DNA from 2 places in the Phytobacter sp. V91 genome. Region 2 is predicted to be linked to the other one. Evidence: predicted binding sites of a transcription regulator. Region 2 holds the regulator's gene; the other holds the start of a gene.

Region 1 (8,144 bases), on a different contig from region 2:
TTTCGTCAACCCGATGCAGTTTGATCGTGCTGATGATCTGGCGCGCTACCCACGTACGTTGCAGGAAGATTGTGAAAAACTGAACAAACGCAAAGTGGATTTCGTTTTTGCCCCTGCCCCGGCAGACATTTACCCGGCAGGTACGGAGACCCAGACGTTTGTTGATGTTCCCGGCATTTCGACCATGCTCGAAGGGGCCAGCCGCCCCGGTCATTTCCGCGGCGTTTCCACCATCGTCAGTAAACTGTTTAACCTGGTACAACCTGACGTCGCCTGCTTCGGGCAAAAAGATTATCAGCAGCTTCAGCTGATTAGCAAAATGGTTGCGGATATGGGTTACGACATTGAGATTGTTGGCGTACCAACCGTGCGCGCCAAAGATGGACTGGCGCTGAGTTCCCGCAATGGCTATCTCACCGCCGACCAGCGTAAAATCGCCCCGGGCTTAAGCAAAGTCATGAATGCAATGGCCGCTAAACTACGTGCAGGCGATCGCAATGCCGACGAGATCGTGACCATTGCCGAACAGGAACTCAACGACGGCGGTTTTCGTGCCGACGATATCCAGATCCGCGATGCCGACACCCTGCTGGCCTTGTCCGATGACAGCAAACGGGCGGTCATTCTGATGGCTGCATGGCTCGGCCAGGCGCGCTTAATCGACAATATCGTGGTCGAACTGACGCTGTAGACTTTGATGAAAATTAGGGCAATACTCCAGCTCTGACACTCCCCGTGCCGCAAAAGGCAGGGGGAAAATGGAAGGGTGAATTGCAGGAAGCCGCCCTTTATTTAGCGTTAATTATCAGTGATAAAGGTCCAATTTATGATTCGCACTATGCTGCAAGGCAAGCTCCATCGCGTCAAAGTTACTCAGGCCGACCTGCACTACGAAGGTTCCTGCGCCATTGACCAGGATTTCCTTGAGGCGGCCGGTATTCTGGAATACGAAGCCATCGATATTTACAACGTGACCAACGGTAAGCGTTTTTCCACCTACGCCATTGCTGGCGAACGCGGCTCACGCATTATTTCGGTTAACGGCGCAGCAGCACACTGTGCTGACGTCGGTGATATTCTGATCATCGCAAGCTACGTCACCATGCCTGATGAGCAGGCGAGGAGCTGGCAGCCGAAAGTGGCCTATTTTGATGGCGACAACGAAATGAAACGCACCGCTAAAGCGGTACCAGTGCAGGTGGCCTGAGTCACCTTATCGATTCAATCAGGGGGAGAAGGCGTGATCGATGCAGTCAGTCTGGACACGGACAGCGCGCAGAAACCGGAGCGTACACGCAGTACGTGAGGATTTCGAGCACTGCCCGGGTTCAAAATGACAAATAAGATAGCCTTCTACTCCTGATTTTATCCCTGAGGCTGATTACTGATTATCCTCGACATCTGCTCCAGTGAATCTTCCCGCAAAATATACAACCGCTTGAGCAACATCGGGTTATCCCCCGGTTTCACCTTTCCGCGCACGGTTGTCACCGCCAGATGAAATCCTGCGTCTTCTGCCGCCTGTACGGCTTTATCGTTATAGCCGCCAAAGGGATAAGAAAGAAACCACACATGGCTGTTGAACTGAGACAACGCCCGACGTGAATGCCTGAAATCCATCAGGATATTGTCATAACTTCGACTGAGCAGGATCGGATGCCTGGCATCATCAACCCGATGCAGAAAATGCGTGTGTGACTGAAAATCGAACACGTCGGCAATCTCATTAAGTTCTGAGATGCTCATAAACTGTAATGATTTCGGATCCCAGGGCTGAGGGTGGCGTTTAATACGGGACGAGATAATAAACGCCGTCGCCTTAAAGCCGTAGGCGTGCAGGAGCGGATACGCGTAGCGGCTGACTGATTTTAAGCCATCATCGAAGGTTATCACCACCGCACGGGCGGGCAGGTTCATGCGATTACGCACATAACCTTCCAGCTGATACATGCTGAGGGTGGTGTAACCCTGGTCGCGCAGCCAGCTCATCTGGTTGGTAAAGGCGCGAACCGATGTGGTGGTGGACGTGTGGCGAAAACGGCTGTTCTCTTCATCATGGAGAATATGGTGATAAGTCAGTACCGGGATCCCGTTGTCTTCCTGCGCATCCAGGCTGCTTATCCACGCGAGACGATCGCCAATACGAATTTGAAACCAGGTCTGATTAAGCCGGTCTTTAAGCTTACTGATAATGGGATAGCGCAGATTTGCCGCAAGGGTGCCAAAAGGAGCGCTTTTGTTATCCGCAGCGTTATACATCGGCGTATCCTGCCAGGTTACCAGGTTCTGATTACTGAGCGGCTTATTAAGATCCCCCAGACTGTCTTCGACCTGTTCATTGCCCCGCAGGGTGCCAAGGTGGCCTTTATCAATCCAGGCTTTACCAAAACCAAAGTTAAATGCGGAATAATCTTCAACACCTGGCACCACGGCGATAATCTGCCCGGCGCGCACATTGCCAACCGTAATGACCTTGTTGCCGATTTGCCCCCAGATATCAGCATCTTCCGTGACCTGCATATAGCGGGCAGGTTCAGGATTATGACTCACAAGTTTTGCTGAGGCAGAGAAGGAAAAACACAACAACAAAATCAGCATAAAACTCGGCATCAGACGCACCGGGTGAAGAAAAAACTGGCGGTATTGTAACAAAAGAGAAATGAATACCAATGGTTATTTTTCATACAAATCATGAAGTAAAACAAAGGGAGGATTTTTTTGCTGCTGATGCCAGAGGCTGCTCACCGTCGCCCCGCCCATGGCCACAATCTGGTTGCGAAAATCACTGCTGTTAAGTGTCGCACGTAACGGATACATCGCCTGCAATAACGGGCTATCGACGCCGGAAATCACCTCGCAATTTTCATGTTTATGGCTCATCAACGCGGCCGCGCGGTAAGGCGGCGCACCGGTGATATCGGTGAGAAAGACCACTCCGTCGCCGGAATCCGTCTCATGCAGCGCATCGCAAATCATACGGCTGAGCATATTGGTGCTCAGTCCACGATGAAAATTGACCGCCCGACACTGCACCAACGGCGCGAACTGGCTCTCAAGACTATACAGTAGCTCCTGAGCACGCTCATCATGGCAGGCAATAACCCATCCCAGCATAAGAATCTCCTTAGCAGACAGGCAGTTTAGCTAAGCGATCATCGGCCGTCGGTGACAGATATCATAGATTGAGGGAGCAAAAGATCCGGCGAGCATGGCTGCCCGCCGGAAAGAGAAGATTAGCTACGCAGGCCGCGTCCACGCTGGATTAAGTACCAGCACATAAAATAAAACGCGACGATAAACACCGCCAGTACGCCGACGGTGGTAAACAGAGGCACATCGGTGATCCCGAGAAAACCAAAACGGAAACCACTGATCATATAAACGATTGGGTTGAGGTGCGATAACGTCTGCCAGATGGGTGGCAGCAGGGTCAGAGAATAGAACACCCCACCCAGGTAGGTCAGCGGCGTCAGCACAAAAGTCGGGATCAGGCTGATATCATCAAAGGTGGTGGCAAACACGGCGTTCAGCAACCCCGCCAGCGAGAACAGGATCGCGGTTAACAGCAGCGTTAATCCGACAAAGAGCCATGAATGTACCTGAAACGGGACGAAAAACAGCGAAACCGCGGTGACCAGCACCCCGACACAAATCCCGCGCGCAACCCCGCCACCGACGTAACCAATGATCACGACATGGGTCGGTACCGGCGCAACCAACAGCTCCTCAATATTACGCTGGAACTTGGCGCTGAAAAATGAGGAAGCGACGTTGGCGTAGGCATTGGTGATCACCGCCATCATGATAAGACCGGGCACAATAAACTGCATATAGGTGAAACCATGCATCTCGCCAATCCGTGAACCAATCAGGTTACCAAAGATAATAAAGTACAGCGTCATGGTGATAACCGGCGGCACCAGGGTCTGGATCCAGATACGCATAAAGCGCTGGATCTCCTTATGCCAGATACTTTTGAGTGCGACCCAATAGAGCTGCATCATGCGCGATCTCCTTTTTTATCGTGAACCAGCGCGACGAACAGCTCTTCCAGACGGTTGGCTTTGTTACGCATACTTAATACCTGAATCCCCTGTGCGCTTAACTGGCTAAATACGCTGTTGATCCCCTGCTCACGCAGGACTTCCACTTCAAGGGTTGAGGTGTCCACCAGCCGGTAGTTGTAGCCTTCAAGTTTCGGTAGCGGGCTTTTCAGCGCCAGATCCAGGATGAAGGTTTCAGATTTCAGCTTCGCCAGCAGCGATTTCATGGAGGTGTTTTCCACCAGCTCGCCGCTCTGGATGATGCCGATATTGCGGCACAGCATTTCCGCTTCTTCCAGGTAGTGAGTGGTCAGAATAATGGTCGTGCCTTTGTCGTTGAGATCTTTAAGAAACCCCCACATTGAACGACGCAGTTCAATATCCACGCCCGCTGTCGGCTCATCGAGGATAAGCAGTTTAGGTTCATGCATCAGCGCCCTGGCGATCATCAGGCGACGTTTCATACCGCCGGATAACATCCGCGCACGTTCACCGCGTTTTTCCCACAGATCGAGCTGTTTGAGATACTTTTCGCTACGTTCCAGTGCCTCTTTACGCGCCACGCCGTAGTATCCGGCCTGGTTAACCACGATTTGCTGCACCGTCTCAAACGGGTTGAAATTGAACTCCTGCGGCACAAGTCCAAGCTGACGTTTGGCGTTGACCACGTCTTTTTCGAGGTCGTAACCAAAGACACTGACGCGGCCAGAGGTTTTATTAACCAACGAACTGATAATACCGATGGTGGTGGATTTCCCCGCACCGTTAGGGCCCAGAAGGGCGTAAAAATCGCCAGCTTCTACTTTAAGATCAATACCCCGCAGCGCCTGGACGCCGCCTGGATAGTTTTTTTTAAGCTGCTCAAGCTCCAGTGCAATGGTCATGAATTTTCACTTACCTTTTTCTTACACTCGAATGTGTGGTTGAAAAAAAACGGAGTTGACCTATATTAGCGCAACGCACTTCTTTAGTTACAGGTCATTAACGTCCATGAAAGACATAGATACACTCATCAGCAACAATGCACTATGGTCAAAAATGCTGGTAGAAGAGGATCCTGGATTCTTCGAAACGTTGGCGCAGGCGCAAAAACCGCGCTTTCTATGGATTGGATGTTCTGACAGTCGCGTACCTGCCGAGCGCCTCACCGGTTTAGAACCGGGTGAGCTTTTTGTTCACCGTAATGTTGCAAACCTGGTCATTCACACCGATCTTAACTGCCTGTCGGTTGTTCAGTACGCGGTCGATGTACTGGAAGTTGAGCATATTATTATCTGTGGTCACTATGGCTGCGGCGGCGTACAGGCGGCGGTGGAGAACCCGGAGCTGGGTCTTATCAACAACTGGCTGCTGCATATCCGCGATATCTGGTTCAAACACAGCTCATTGCTGGGCGAAATGCCGCAGGAGCGTCGTCTGGATACCCTTTGCGAGCTGAATGTGATGGAACAGGTCTACAACCTGGGCCACTCAACGATTATGCAATCGGCGTGGAAACGCGGCCAGAAAGTGACTATTCACGGCTGGGCATACGGCATTCACGATGGTCTGCTGCGCAACCTTGATGTGACCGCAACCAACCGCGAAACGCTGGAACAGCGCTATCGCCAGGGTGTGTCGAACCTGAGCAAGAAGCACAGCAACCACAAGTAATGCTGCTGACGCCGGGTACTGCCCGGCCTGCAAAATGAAGCCGGGTCAATCCCGGCTTTTTTGCGCTTATTCGTCCAGCATCACCACTTTACCGACGTACGGCAGGTGACGATAACGCTGAGCGTAGTCAATCCCATAGCCCACCACAAACTCATCAGGGATAGAGAAACCAACAAACTCCACGTCCACGTGCACTTCGCGACGCTCGGGCTTATCAAGCAACGTGCAGATGGAGAGTGATTTCGGCTCACGCAGGCTCAGAATTTCACGCACTTTTGACAGCGTATTACCTGAGTCGATAATATCTTCGACAATCAAAACGTCTTTGCCACGGATATCTTCATCCAGATCCTTGAGGATCTTAACATCACGGGTTGAAGACATGCCGCTGCCGTAGCTGGAGGCGGTCATAAAATCGACTTCATGTGACACCTGCACTTCGCGGCATAGATCGGCCATAAACATGAAGGAACCGCGCAGCAGACCCACCAGCACCATTTCGCTACCGCTGTCTTTGTAACGTTCCGTGATTTGACGACCCAGTTGTGCGATACGCGCTTTGATCTCCGCTTCCGGGATCATCACTTCGACAATATGTTTCATTTTAAAATAACCATATGATTTAAAAAACAAATCATTCAATACCGGTAACCTGATTCCGGTTATTGAAGCGCAAGGCGTGCAGTATACCAGCAAACGCATTTCTGATGCTTATCTGTCGATAAAGCTCATTTTGTGATGACGATCACACTTGTTAAATCCTATAATTAATTGCTACTAAAAAATTAACAAATTTAATGGTGTCTTGTTATGGCGGAAACAAAATCACAACAGTCAGGCCTCCTTGTGATCCTGACGGCGCTGTTCGCTGCATTTTGCGGACTGTATTTACTTATCGGCGGTATCTGGCTGGTGTCCATTGGCGGCTCCTGGTATTACCCGATTGCCGGCGTCGTGATGCTGGGCGTGACTGCGCTGGTATGGCGGCGTAAGCGGGCTGCATTGTGGCTGTATGCCGCACTGCTGCTGGCCACCATGGTCTGGGGCGTGTGGGAGGTGGGCTTTGACTTCTGGGCACTGACTCCCCGTAGCGACATTCTGGTGTTCTTTGGCATCTGGCTGATTTTGCCGTTTGTCTGGCGCCGACTATTTGTCCCGTCAGCGGGAGCGGTACAGGCGCTGGTCATTGCACTGGTACTCAGCGGTGGCATTCTGACCTGGGCCGGATTTAACGATCCGCAGGAAGTGAAAGGCACCCTGAGCGCAGATTCCACCCCTGCGGCGCCTATCTCTCAGGTTGCTGACGGTGACTGGCCTGCTTATGGCCGTAATCAGGAAGGTCAGCGCTACTCTCCCCTGAAACAAATCAACGCCGACAACGTGAAAAACTTGCAGGAAGCCTGGGTATTTCGTACCGGCGACCTGAAGCTGCCCACCGATCCGGGTGAACTGACCAATGAAGTGACGCCGATTAAAGTCGGTAACATGCTCTACCTGTGTACCGCTCACCAGCGCCTGTTCGCACTGGATGCCGCAACCGGGAAAGAGAAATGGCACTTCGATCCGCAGTTGAATGCTAATCAGTCCTTCCAGCATGTCACCTGCCGTGGCGTTTCTTATCATGAAGCGCGGGCTGAAACGGCCAGCCCGGATGTGGTCGCGGACTGCCCGCGGCGTATTATGCTGCCGGTTAACGATGGCCGTCTGTTTGCCATTAACGCCGACAATGGCAAGCCGTGCGAAACCTTTGCCAACAAAGGCATTCTGAACCTACAGACCAATATGCCGGACACCACGCCGGGGCTGTATGAGCCAACTTCACCGCCGATCATCACCGATAAGGTGATTGTGATTGCCGGTTCAGTAACCGATAACTTCTCCACCCGGGAAACCTCCGGCGTTATCCGCGGTTTTGACGTGAATAGCGGCAAACTGCTGTGGGCCTTCGATCCGGGCGCGAAAGACCCCAATGCTATTCCGTCTGATGAGCACACCTTTACCTTTAACTCCCCCAACTCCTGGGCTCCGGCGGCTTATGATGCGAAGCTGGATCTGGTGTATCTGCCAATGGGTGTGACCACCCCGGATATCTGGGGCGGTAACCGCACGCCGGAGCAGGAGCGTTATGCCAGTGCCATCGTCGCGCTGAATGCGACCACCGGTAAACTCGCCTGGAGTTATCAGACGGTTCACCACGATTTGTGGGATATGGATATGCCATCCCAGCCGACGCTGGCAGACATTACCGTTAACGGCAAAACCGTTCCGGTGATTTATGCGCCCGCGAAAACCGGCAATATCTTCGTACTGGATCGCAGCAACGGCAAGCTGGTGGTTCCTGCACCGGAAAAACCAGTCACTCAGGGGGCGGCAAAAGGCGATTACGTTAGCAAAACTCAGCCGTTCTCCGATCTCAGCTTCCGACCGAAGAAAGATCTGACCGGTGCG
Region 2 (8,144 bases):
AGGTTATCCGCCATTATGCCGGCATTTTGCCGATCCTCGGTGTCTGCCTGGGTCACCAGGCGATTGCGCAGGCATTTGGCGCGCGTATTGTGCGTGCGCAGAAAGTTATGCACGGGAAAACCTCACCGATTAGCCATACCGGGAAGGGCGTTTTTCACGGCCTGAACAACCCGCTTACCGTCACACGCTACCATTCATTGCTTATCGATCCCCCGACGCTGCCGGACTGTTTTGAGGTCACTGCCTTGAGTGAAACCCAGGAGATCATGGGGATTCGCCATCGCCAGTGGGATCTCGAAGGAGTGCAGTTTCATCCGGAGAGCATTCTCAGTGAACAGGGTCATGCGCTACTGAATAACTTTCTGCATCGCACCGATTTTTAGTTGCCATTGAGTGATTTTTTATGCATATTTCGTGATTATATTTTCACTTCTGCTTCTTATTTAACAAGGGTGGGGTCACATGGCAACTCAGCAAGACGCAATTACGCGCGCAACCTTCGACGAAGTCATTTTACCAATCTTCGCACCGGCCGAATTTATCCCGGTGAAGGGAAAGGGCAGCCGCGTATGGGATCAACAAGGTAAAGAGTACGTTGATTTTGCGGGGGGAATAGCGGTTACCGCGCTGGGGCATTGTCACCCGACGCTGGTCGAAACGTTAAAAACGCAGGGTGAAACTCTGTGGCACATCAGCAACGTTTTCACTAATGAGCCAGCACTGCGTCTGGCGCGTAAGCTGGTTGACGCGACCTTCGCTGAGCGGGTGGTTTTTATGAACTCCGGCACCGAAGCCAACGAAACGGCATTTAAGCTGGCGCGTTTTTACGCGTCCACTCGCCATAGTCCGCACAAAACCAAAATCATCGCTTTCCATAATGCGTTTCATGGTCGTTCCCTCTTCACGGTGACCGTGGGCGGGCAGCCAAAGTATTCTGATGGTTTTGGTCCAAAACCGGCTGATATTGTCCATGTGCCCTTTAACGATCTGCATGCTGTCAAAGCGGTCATGGACGATCACACCTGTGCGGTGGTGGTCGAACCTATCCAGGGCGAAGGTGGCGTGACTGCCGCAACGCCAGAGTTTTTACAAGGCCTGCGTGACCTGTGTGACGAGCACAAAGCGCTGCTGGTCTTTGATGAAGTGCAGTGTGGGATGGGGCGTTGTGGTGAGCTGTTTGCCTATATGCACTATGGCGTAACGCCGGATATTCTGACCAGCGCCAAGGCACTGGGCGGCGGCTTCCCGGTCAGCGCCATGCTGACCACTCAGGAGATCGCCAGCGCCTTCCATCCGGGTTCCCACGGTTCCACCTACGGCGGTAACCCGCTGGCCTGCGCGGTGGCAGGGGCGGCCTTTGATATCATCAACACGCCGGAAGTCTTAAGTGGCGTGAATGCGAAGCGCGCACTTTTTGTTGAGCATCTGGAAAAAATCAACGCGCAATACGATCTGTTCAGTGAGATCCGCGGTATGGGTCTGCTGATTGGGGCTGAACTGAAACCGCAATTCACAGGCCGGGCGCGTGATTTCCTGTATGCGGCGGCAGAAGAGGGTGTGATGGTACTGAACGCCGGGCCGGATGTAATGCGTTTTGCCCCGGCGCTGATCGTTGAAGATGCTGATATTGTTGAAGGTATGAATCGTTTTGCCCGCGCGGTGGCAAAAGTGATTAACGGCTAACGGCGTAAGCGACGTTTAAGCCAGATACCATGATGCGGGCGCTGACGACACGCCACCGATGAAATGGTGTGCATGGTGCTCAGATGCCCGAGAATACGCTGGAGATGTTGTTCCAGCGTGCTCACAGGACCCCGTGTCAGGGTCTCCGGCGCTTCCAGAATATTCACATCCCCTGAACTTCCCGCTCCGTCGTATTCCAGCCGCTGCTGACAACGTTGCAGCGCAATCTCACATGACTGCAAATAGCGTTGCGCCAGGTCCGGCGTCAGCATGGTGTGCTCCCGCGCCAGGGTGGTCATGGCGTTTATATGCTCAACAATAAACTGGCTGTGAGTGACCCACAGTTTCATATCCGACAGATAGCGCGTATCGAAGCCCGGCTCCTGCATCGCCTGATTAAGGGGGTTGAATAAGGCGTTGTGCGCCTGGTTGACGCGCATTCGTTGGTATGCCAGCGGCGTGACCTGCGGATCGTTGCTCAGGAGTAACTGGATAGCGTCCTGATACGTTTCCAGCGCATCATGGGCATTGCGTCGCAGCAGGCCGCTTTGCCATTGCGGCCACAGCCAGACAATGCCGCCAAAGGCTATCAGACAGCCAATCAGCGTATCGATAAGACGGGCGACGATAAATTGTTCGCCGTTGAGGGTCAGAAGCTGAAGCGTGTACACCGCCGTAAGGGTAAAGCCCACCATCGCCCAGCCGTAACTTTTGCGAATGATCAGATAGCTTATCAGGGTGACAATCAGCATGGTGACCAGCGTGTAGCCTTCCGGTACATGGTAGTGCAACGTGGCTCCGGCGATGATTAACCCGGCCATTGTGCCTGCCGCCCGGTGCAAAATGCGCACTCGCGTTGCGCCATAGCCGTTTTGGGTGACAAACATCACGGTCATCATGATCCACCAGGGCTTGGGTAAATGCAGGGCACTGCCCATCAGGCTGGCGACGCTTAACATCACGCTGATGCGCGCAGCGTTGCGTAAGGCCGCGGACTTAAGAGATAAATAGCTTCTGAGTGCCGGTAGTAGCGGCAACCTGCGCTGCTTTTCCGCCATCAGATCGCGAATATAGAGGGGGCGCTGCGTTCGCAAAACCCGGGCGATTTGGCTGAAGTGCCAGGCGCAAAACTGCCCCACCGGGTTATCAGGATGCTGGTGGGCGATTTTCTCCAGCGCGCTGATTTGTTTATCCATACTGAAGCGCTGGGGGTAACGGTGATAGAGAATATCGTCGGCAATGACCCTCAGCCTGGCCGCGACGGTCTGCGCGTTCCAGCGGATCACTTCTTCGGCATGGCTGCGTTCGACCAGCGCCTGCACTTCCTGAGGCTGATGCAAGCTGACGGCTATATGCTCCTGCAAATCGAGCGCCATCTGAAAGACACGAAGCAGCCGCTTGTAGTCACCATTATGATTCGCAGCCAGCATATGCAGTTGCTGATAACACTGACTAATCATATCCACGGCCTTTTGCTGGCGGGCCAGTAGCGGCGGCAGCGCTTTTTCCGGATCCGCATGCTGGGTCAGCAGGCTGTATTTTGCTTCGCAGTAATCGGCCAGTTGCCGGTACAGCAAACTTAAGGATTCGCGAAGCGGTTGCTCCCGCCAGAACCAAAAGGCGTTAAACGCGCCGTACCACAGGGTGCCGAGACTGTAGATCAACAGCGGTTCCCAGACCGGCATATTGCCCGCAAGGCTCAGAGTAAAGATGGCGGCGATCAGTGAGGCGGGTAGTAACCTGCCATGTAGCGCACTGATTTCCGCGGTCACCCCAAGAATGAGCGTCATCATCGTCAGAATAAGAGGCAACGGGACATTTTCGAAGAGTAAAAATTGCACCGCGAGGCTGCTACCGGCGAAAAGCGAACCGCCAATAATCACCCGTTTAAAAAAGCGTTTATGCGGGGTGTCGAGACCGGCAATGTTGCAACAGGCGGGAACTAACGAGAAGAGAAGACCGAGATCCAGTCGGCCGACAATCAGACCAACGGTCACCGGCAGACATAACACCAGCGTTTGTCGCAGTGCATAGTTGATTTCGGGGTGGTAAATCAGCCTGCGCCACATAGAAACAAAAACGGCGCATTACCTATGATAATGCACCGTTCGAAGACTTAACGTGTTCCGTACACGACAATGGTTTTACCGTGGGCGGAGATCAGGTTCTGATCTTCCAGCATCTTCAGGATGCGGCCTACGGTTTCGCGAGAACAGCCCACGATCTGACCAATCTCCTGACGGGTTATTTTAATTTGCATACCGTCCGGGTGAGTCATTGCGTCGGGTTGTTTTGCCAGATTCAGTAACGTCTGAGCAATACGGCCTGTTACATCGAGGAAAGCGAGGTTGCCGACTTTTTCCGATGTCACTTGCAGGCGACGCGCCATCTGCGAAGACAGACGCATCAGAATATCCGGGTTTACCTGGATCAGCTGACGGAATTTTTTGTAGGAAATTTCGGCCACTTCACAAGCAGTCTTGGCGCGTACCCATGCACTACGCTCCTGACCTTCTTCGAAAAGCCCCAGTTCACCGATAAAATCACCCTGATTCAGGTAAGAGAGGATCATCTCTTTCCCTTCTTCATCCTTGATGAGCACTGCCACTGAGCCTTTGACGATGTAATACAACGTTTCCGCTTTTTCACCCTGGTGAATCAGCGTGCTCTTCGACGGGTACTTATGAATGTGGCAATGAGACAAGAACCATTCGAGAGTCGGGTCTGTTTGCGGTTTGCCAAGCACCATGCGCGGTTATCCTCTGTTATAAGCTGGCTCCAGACTCAGGATCTGCACCCTGCATCTGGGGTTGCAATCTGTCTTCCCGATACTTGGGAAGTGAACCGTCAGACGTGTCTGCGGCCTCTAATATATATAGTCCTCTGCATACATGCAGTACGTCTATGTATCACTGTAGCATCCAGACTGTTTTAGCATAGCTTTTGCCGCCTGTCTCCTGGTGTCTCGCTTCAGCTTGACGCAGGTCGCCTTCCGTTGCGCCTTTTCTTATGTACGCGTAATCTGTAGAGAAAATTGCTACTCCGGAGTGAATCAAAATGCATGCACGTGTGAAATGGGTTGAAGGGTTAACGTTCCTTGGCGAGTCCGCATCAGGGCACCAAATTTTGATGGATGGAAACTCTGGCGACAAAGCCCCAAGCCCGATGGAGATGGTGCTGATGGCGGCTGGCGGCTGCAGCGCTATCGATGTTGTATCTATTCTGCAAAAAGGTCGCCACGATGTGACGGACTGCGAAGTGAAACTGACGTCTGAGCGTCGTGAAGAAGCGCCTCGTCTGTTTACCCATATCAACCTGCACTTTATTGTGACGGGAAAAGAGCTGAAAGATGCGGCGGTATCGCGTGCAGTGGATCTCTCTGCTGAGAAGTACTGCTCGGTGGCGCTGATGCTGGAAAAAGCGGCGAACATCACTCATACATATGAAGTGATTGAAGCCTGACTGGATAAGGGCATTGTAGGTTCTGATGCCCTGCTCTGGCCCTCTCCTGCGAGGGGAGGGCGCTGAAATTACGCTATCGTTCTGCCTTCCATCAGCCGCTGTACCAGCGGTGTCATGATCAGCTCCATCGCCAGCCCCATTTTGCCGCCCGGAACCACCAGCGTATTCATATGAGAAATAAACGAGCCCTGCAGCATTGCCAGCAGCCAGGGATAATCAATCCCCTCAAGGTTACGGAAATGGATCACCACAAAGCTTTCATCCAGTGATGGAATAACCTTGGCGGCGAACGGGTTTGAGGTATCAACGGTGGGAACGCGCTGGAAGTTAATATGGGTGCGGGAAAACTGCGGCGTAATGAAGTTGATATAGTCTTCCATTGAGCGCACGACAGAGTCCATCACTGCTTCACGGGAGTGGCCGCGTTCGCTGGTATCCCGCACCAGTTTCTGCATCCACTCCAGATTGACAATAGGAACCACGCCGACCAGCAGATCCACATGCCGCGCAACGTCATGCTGTGGCGTGACTACGCCGCCGTGCAAACCTTCATAGAAAAGGACATCCGTGGGTTCAGGAAGGGGCTGCCAGGGGGTAAATGTGCCTGGCACCTGGTTCCACGGAACCGCTTCATCATAGGTGTGAAGGTATTTTCGCGACTGACCTTTCCCGGTTTGCCCGTAGTCGATAAAGGTGCTTTCCAGCAGACCAAAATCATTGGCTTCCGGGCCAAAGTAGCTGATATGTCGGCCTAAATCGCGCGCTTTACGGATGGCCATGTCCATCTCTGGCCGGGTGAAACGATGGAAACTGTCGCCTTCGACTTCGGCGGCGTGCAGATTCAACTGGGCGAAAATTTTACGAAACGCCAGGCTGGTGGTGGTGGTTCCTGCCCCACTGGAGCCCGTTACGGCAATAACCGGATGTTTTGCAGACATAGTTGCTCCATGAAAAAGCGAGTATTTTCGCCGGGATCCTGTTACTCGCGAAACTGCGCGCGCGGCATAATGTTGACGCTTTCGTGTAACTCTGACCACACCAGCACCGCTTCGCCACTTTTCAGTTGCCGCTTAACATCGGCAACTTTTTGCGCGAATGCGCGCTCATGTTCACCATAATCAGTGCCTTCGCGCAAGACAAAGCTCTCAATCAGATTGTCCAGAGTTTCAGGCGCGAGGTCTTGCCAGGGAATTATCATCTTAGACGTCCAGCCAGGTATTTAGCCAGTCAGGGATCCGCTTCTCAAGCCACATTTGCGGCCTAAGCAGCGTGCCGCCCACAAAGCCGACATGGCCGCCATGCTCGGTAAGTTGATACTCTACTGTCGCTGGCAGGGATTGCGGATCGGGAATCACATGGCTATCCATAAAAGGATCGTCTTTCGCATGAATAATCAGTGTCGGTCTGGCTATTTTGTTCAATAGCGGCATCGCGCTGCACTGGCGATAATAGTCGATCGCATCGGCAAAGCCATGAATACGCGCGGTGATCAAATCGTCAAATTCGCGCAGCAGGCGGACGCGTTTCAGCTGCGCCAGGCTCACCGGCAAGGAGCCTGGATAGGCCTTAAGTTTGCGTGAGGCGTTGGCTTTGAGCAAATTGAGCAGGTAGTGCTGGTAGACCCGGGAAAAGCCCTTTTCGATATGGTTGCTGCATGCTTCCAGCACAAAGGGGGCTGAGACAATCACTGCGGCATCCAGCGGCGCGCTGCTGCCTTCTTTTGCCAGCAGGCAGGCGAGCATATTGCCCCCCAGCGAGTAGCCGACTGCCGCAGTGGGCACTTCGCCAAACTCCCGGCGCAGCCAGTGTAAAAACCAGCTCCCGTCTTCAGTTTCACCTGAATGGTAAATCCGGTTGAGACGATTAGGCTCGCCGCTGCATCCGCGAAAATGCATTACCACACCAAGCCAGCCACGCTCTTTTGCCGCCTCAACCAGGCCGTGCGCATAGGGACTGTGAAGGCTGCCTTCCAGCCCGTGAAAGACCACCAGCCGTGGCTTATGCCGGGCCTGAGCCGGATCTTCGCTCCATGCGAGATCAACAAAGTCGCCGTCAGGGAGTTCGAGGCGCTGCCAGTGGGGGGCGAAGCCCAGCTTGCGACGGATAATCCGCGGCAGCATGGTCTGGAAATGGGGATTACGCGCTCCGCGCATCGGGCGGAAGTCCTGCGTATTCTCTTCAATTTCCGAAAGTTGCGAAGGGGTCATTTCAGCCATAGTACAGAAAATCGATAAATTGTTGGGGGATGACTATAACGACACGCAGCATGTCCGATTGTTCATTTCATGGGCTACGAGCGGTATACAGGCTAATCCGCCAGTAAATTACGGGAAAAGAGATGGATGTCGACATCAGGCTTACGTCGCCATAAGCGCGCTTTCCGTGCGCCAGTCGCCAGGCTTTCGCCAGTCTCTTCAAACATGCCTGAAGCCTCGAAACGGCGAATCAGGCTTTTTCGCTGGATAGGCTGGCCGAGGATAATTTCGGTCGCCTCCTGCAATTGTGTCTGGGTAAAGGTATCAGGCAGACAATAAACAGGCAGTAAAGAGTACATCGTTTTCTGCCGTAATCGCTGCAGCGCAGTTTGAATTATCTCCCGGTGATCAAAGGCCAGGTCGATATCATCAAGTGAGCTTACCGGTACCCATTTAGCGTCGCTGACGGTTGCGACGTGCGGAGCGCAGGCCACCCATGAGATGAGCGCATACCAGGCGATAGTCAGACTCCAGCCACGCGGATCGCGCTGTGCGCCAGAAAAGGTATCCAGCTGTTCCAGCCATGAGGGAGAGATACCGGTTTTTTCCGTGAGCTTACGTAGCGCAGTGGCGCGGGTTGATTCATCCTGCTCGATATCGATAAACCCGCCAGGCAGACCCCAGTACCCTTGCTGCGGCGGGCTGGCACGCTCCACCAGTAAAACGCAAAGTACCTGCTCATGAAGCGTTAGCAATACGCTGTCCACCGTCACCAGGGGGGAAGGGAACCGGCTGGCATCATAA

What was found. Region 2 encodes CRP, which controls carbon source genes, mostly activating them, when cyclic AMP is high. Its sites were predicted from a motif close to ATGTGANNNNNNTCACAT; they were not measured.
Region 1: the regulator CRP is predicted to act here: its motif matches at 6,430-6,447, upstream of hpt (hypoxanthine phosphoribosyltransferase).

Annotation. Positions count from the first base shown of each region.
Region 1 covers NZ_CBFFRJ010000002.1:73,326-81,469, forward strand. Annotated here, with positions in the region: gene panC (pantoate--beta-alanine ligase) at 1-691, shown strand, start outside; gene panD (aspartate 1-decarboxylase) at 827-1,207, shown strand; gene ACSZO4_RS00895 (polysaccharide deacetylase family protein) at 1,366-2,610, opposite strand; gene ACSZO4_RS00900 (PTS sugar transporter subunit IIA) at 2,674-3,114, opposite strand; gene ACSZO4_RS00905 (ABC transporter permease) at 3,234-4,004, opposite strand; gene ACSZO4_RS00910 (ABC transporter ATP-binding protein) at 4,001-4,927, opposite strand; gene can (carbonate dehydratase) at 5,034-5,696, shown strand; gene hpt (hypoxanthine phosphoribosyltransferase) at 5,763-6,299, opposite strand; gene ACSZO4_RS00925 (glucose/quinate/shikimate family membrane-bound PQQ-dependent dehydrogenase) at 6,507-8,144, shown strand, end outside.
Region 2 covers NZ_CBFFRJ010000014.1:22,907-31,050, reverse strand. Annotated here, with positions in the region: gene pabA (aminodeoxychorismate synthase component 2) at 1-383, shown strand, start outside; gene argD (bifunctional acetylornithine/succinyldiaminopimelate transaminase) at 463-1,683, shown strand; gene ACSZO4_RS04695 (YccS/YhfK family putative transporter) at 1,680-3,752, opposite strand; gene crp (cAMP-activated global transcriptional regulator CRP) at 3,800-4,432, opposite strand; gene ACSZO4_RS04685 (OsmC family protein) at 4,741-5,145, shown strand; gene ACSZO4_RS04680 (phosphoribulokinase) at 5,214-6,083, opposite strand; gene ACSZO4_RS04675 (YheU family protein) at 6,125-6,343, opposite strand; gene ACSZO4_RS04670 (hydrolase) at 6,345-7,361, opposite strand; gene ACSZO4_RS04665 (NUDIX hydrolase) at 7,454-8,144, opposite strand, start outside.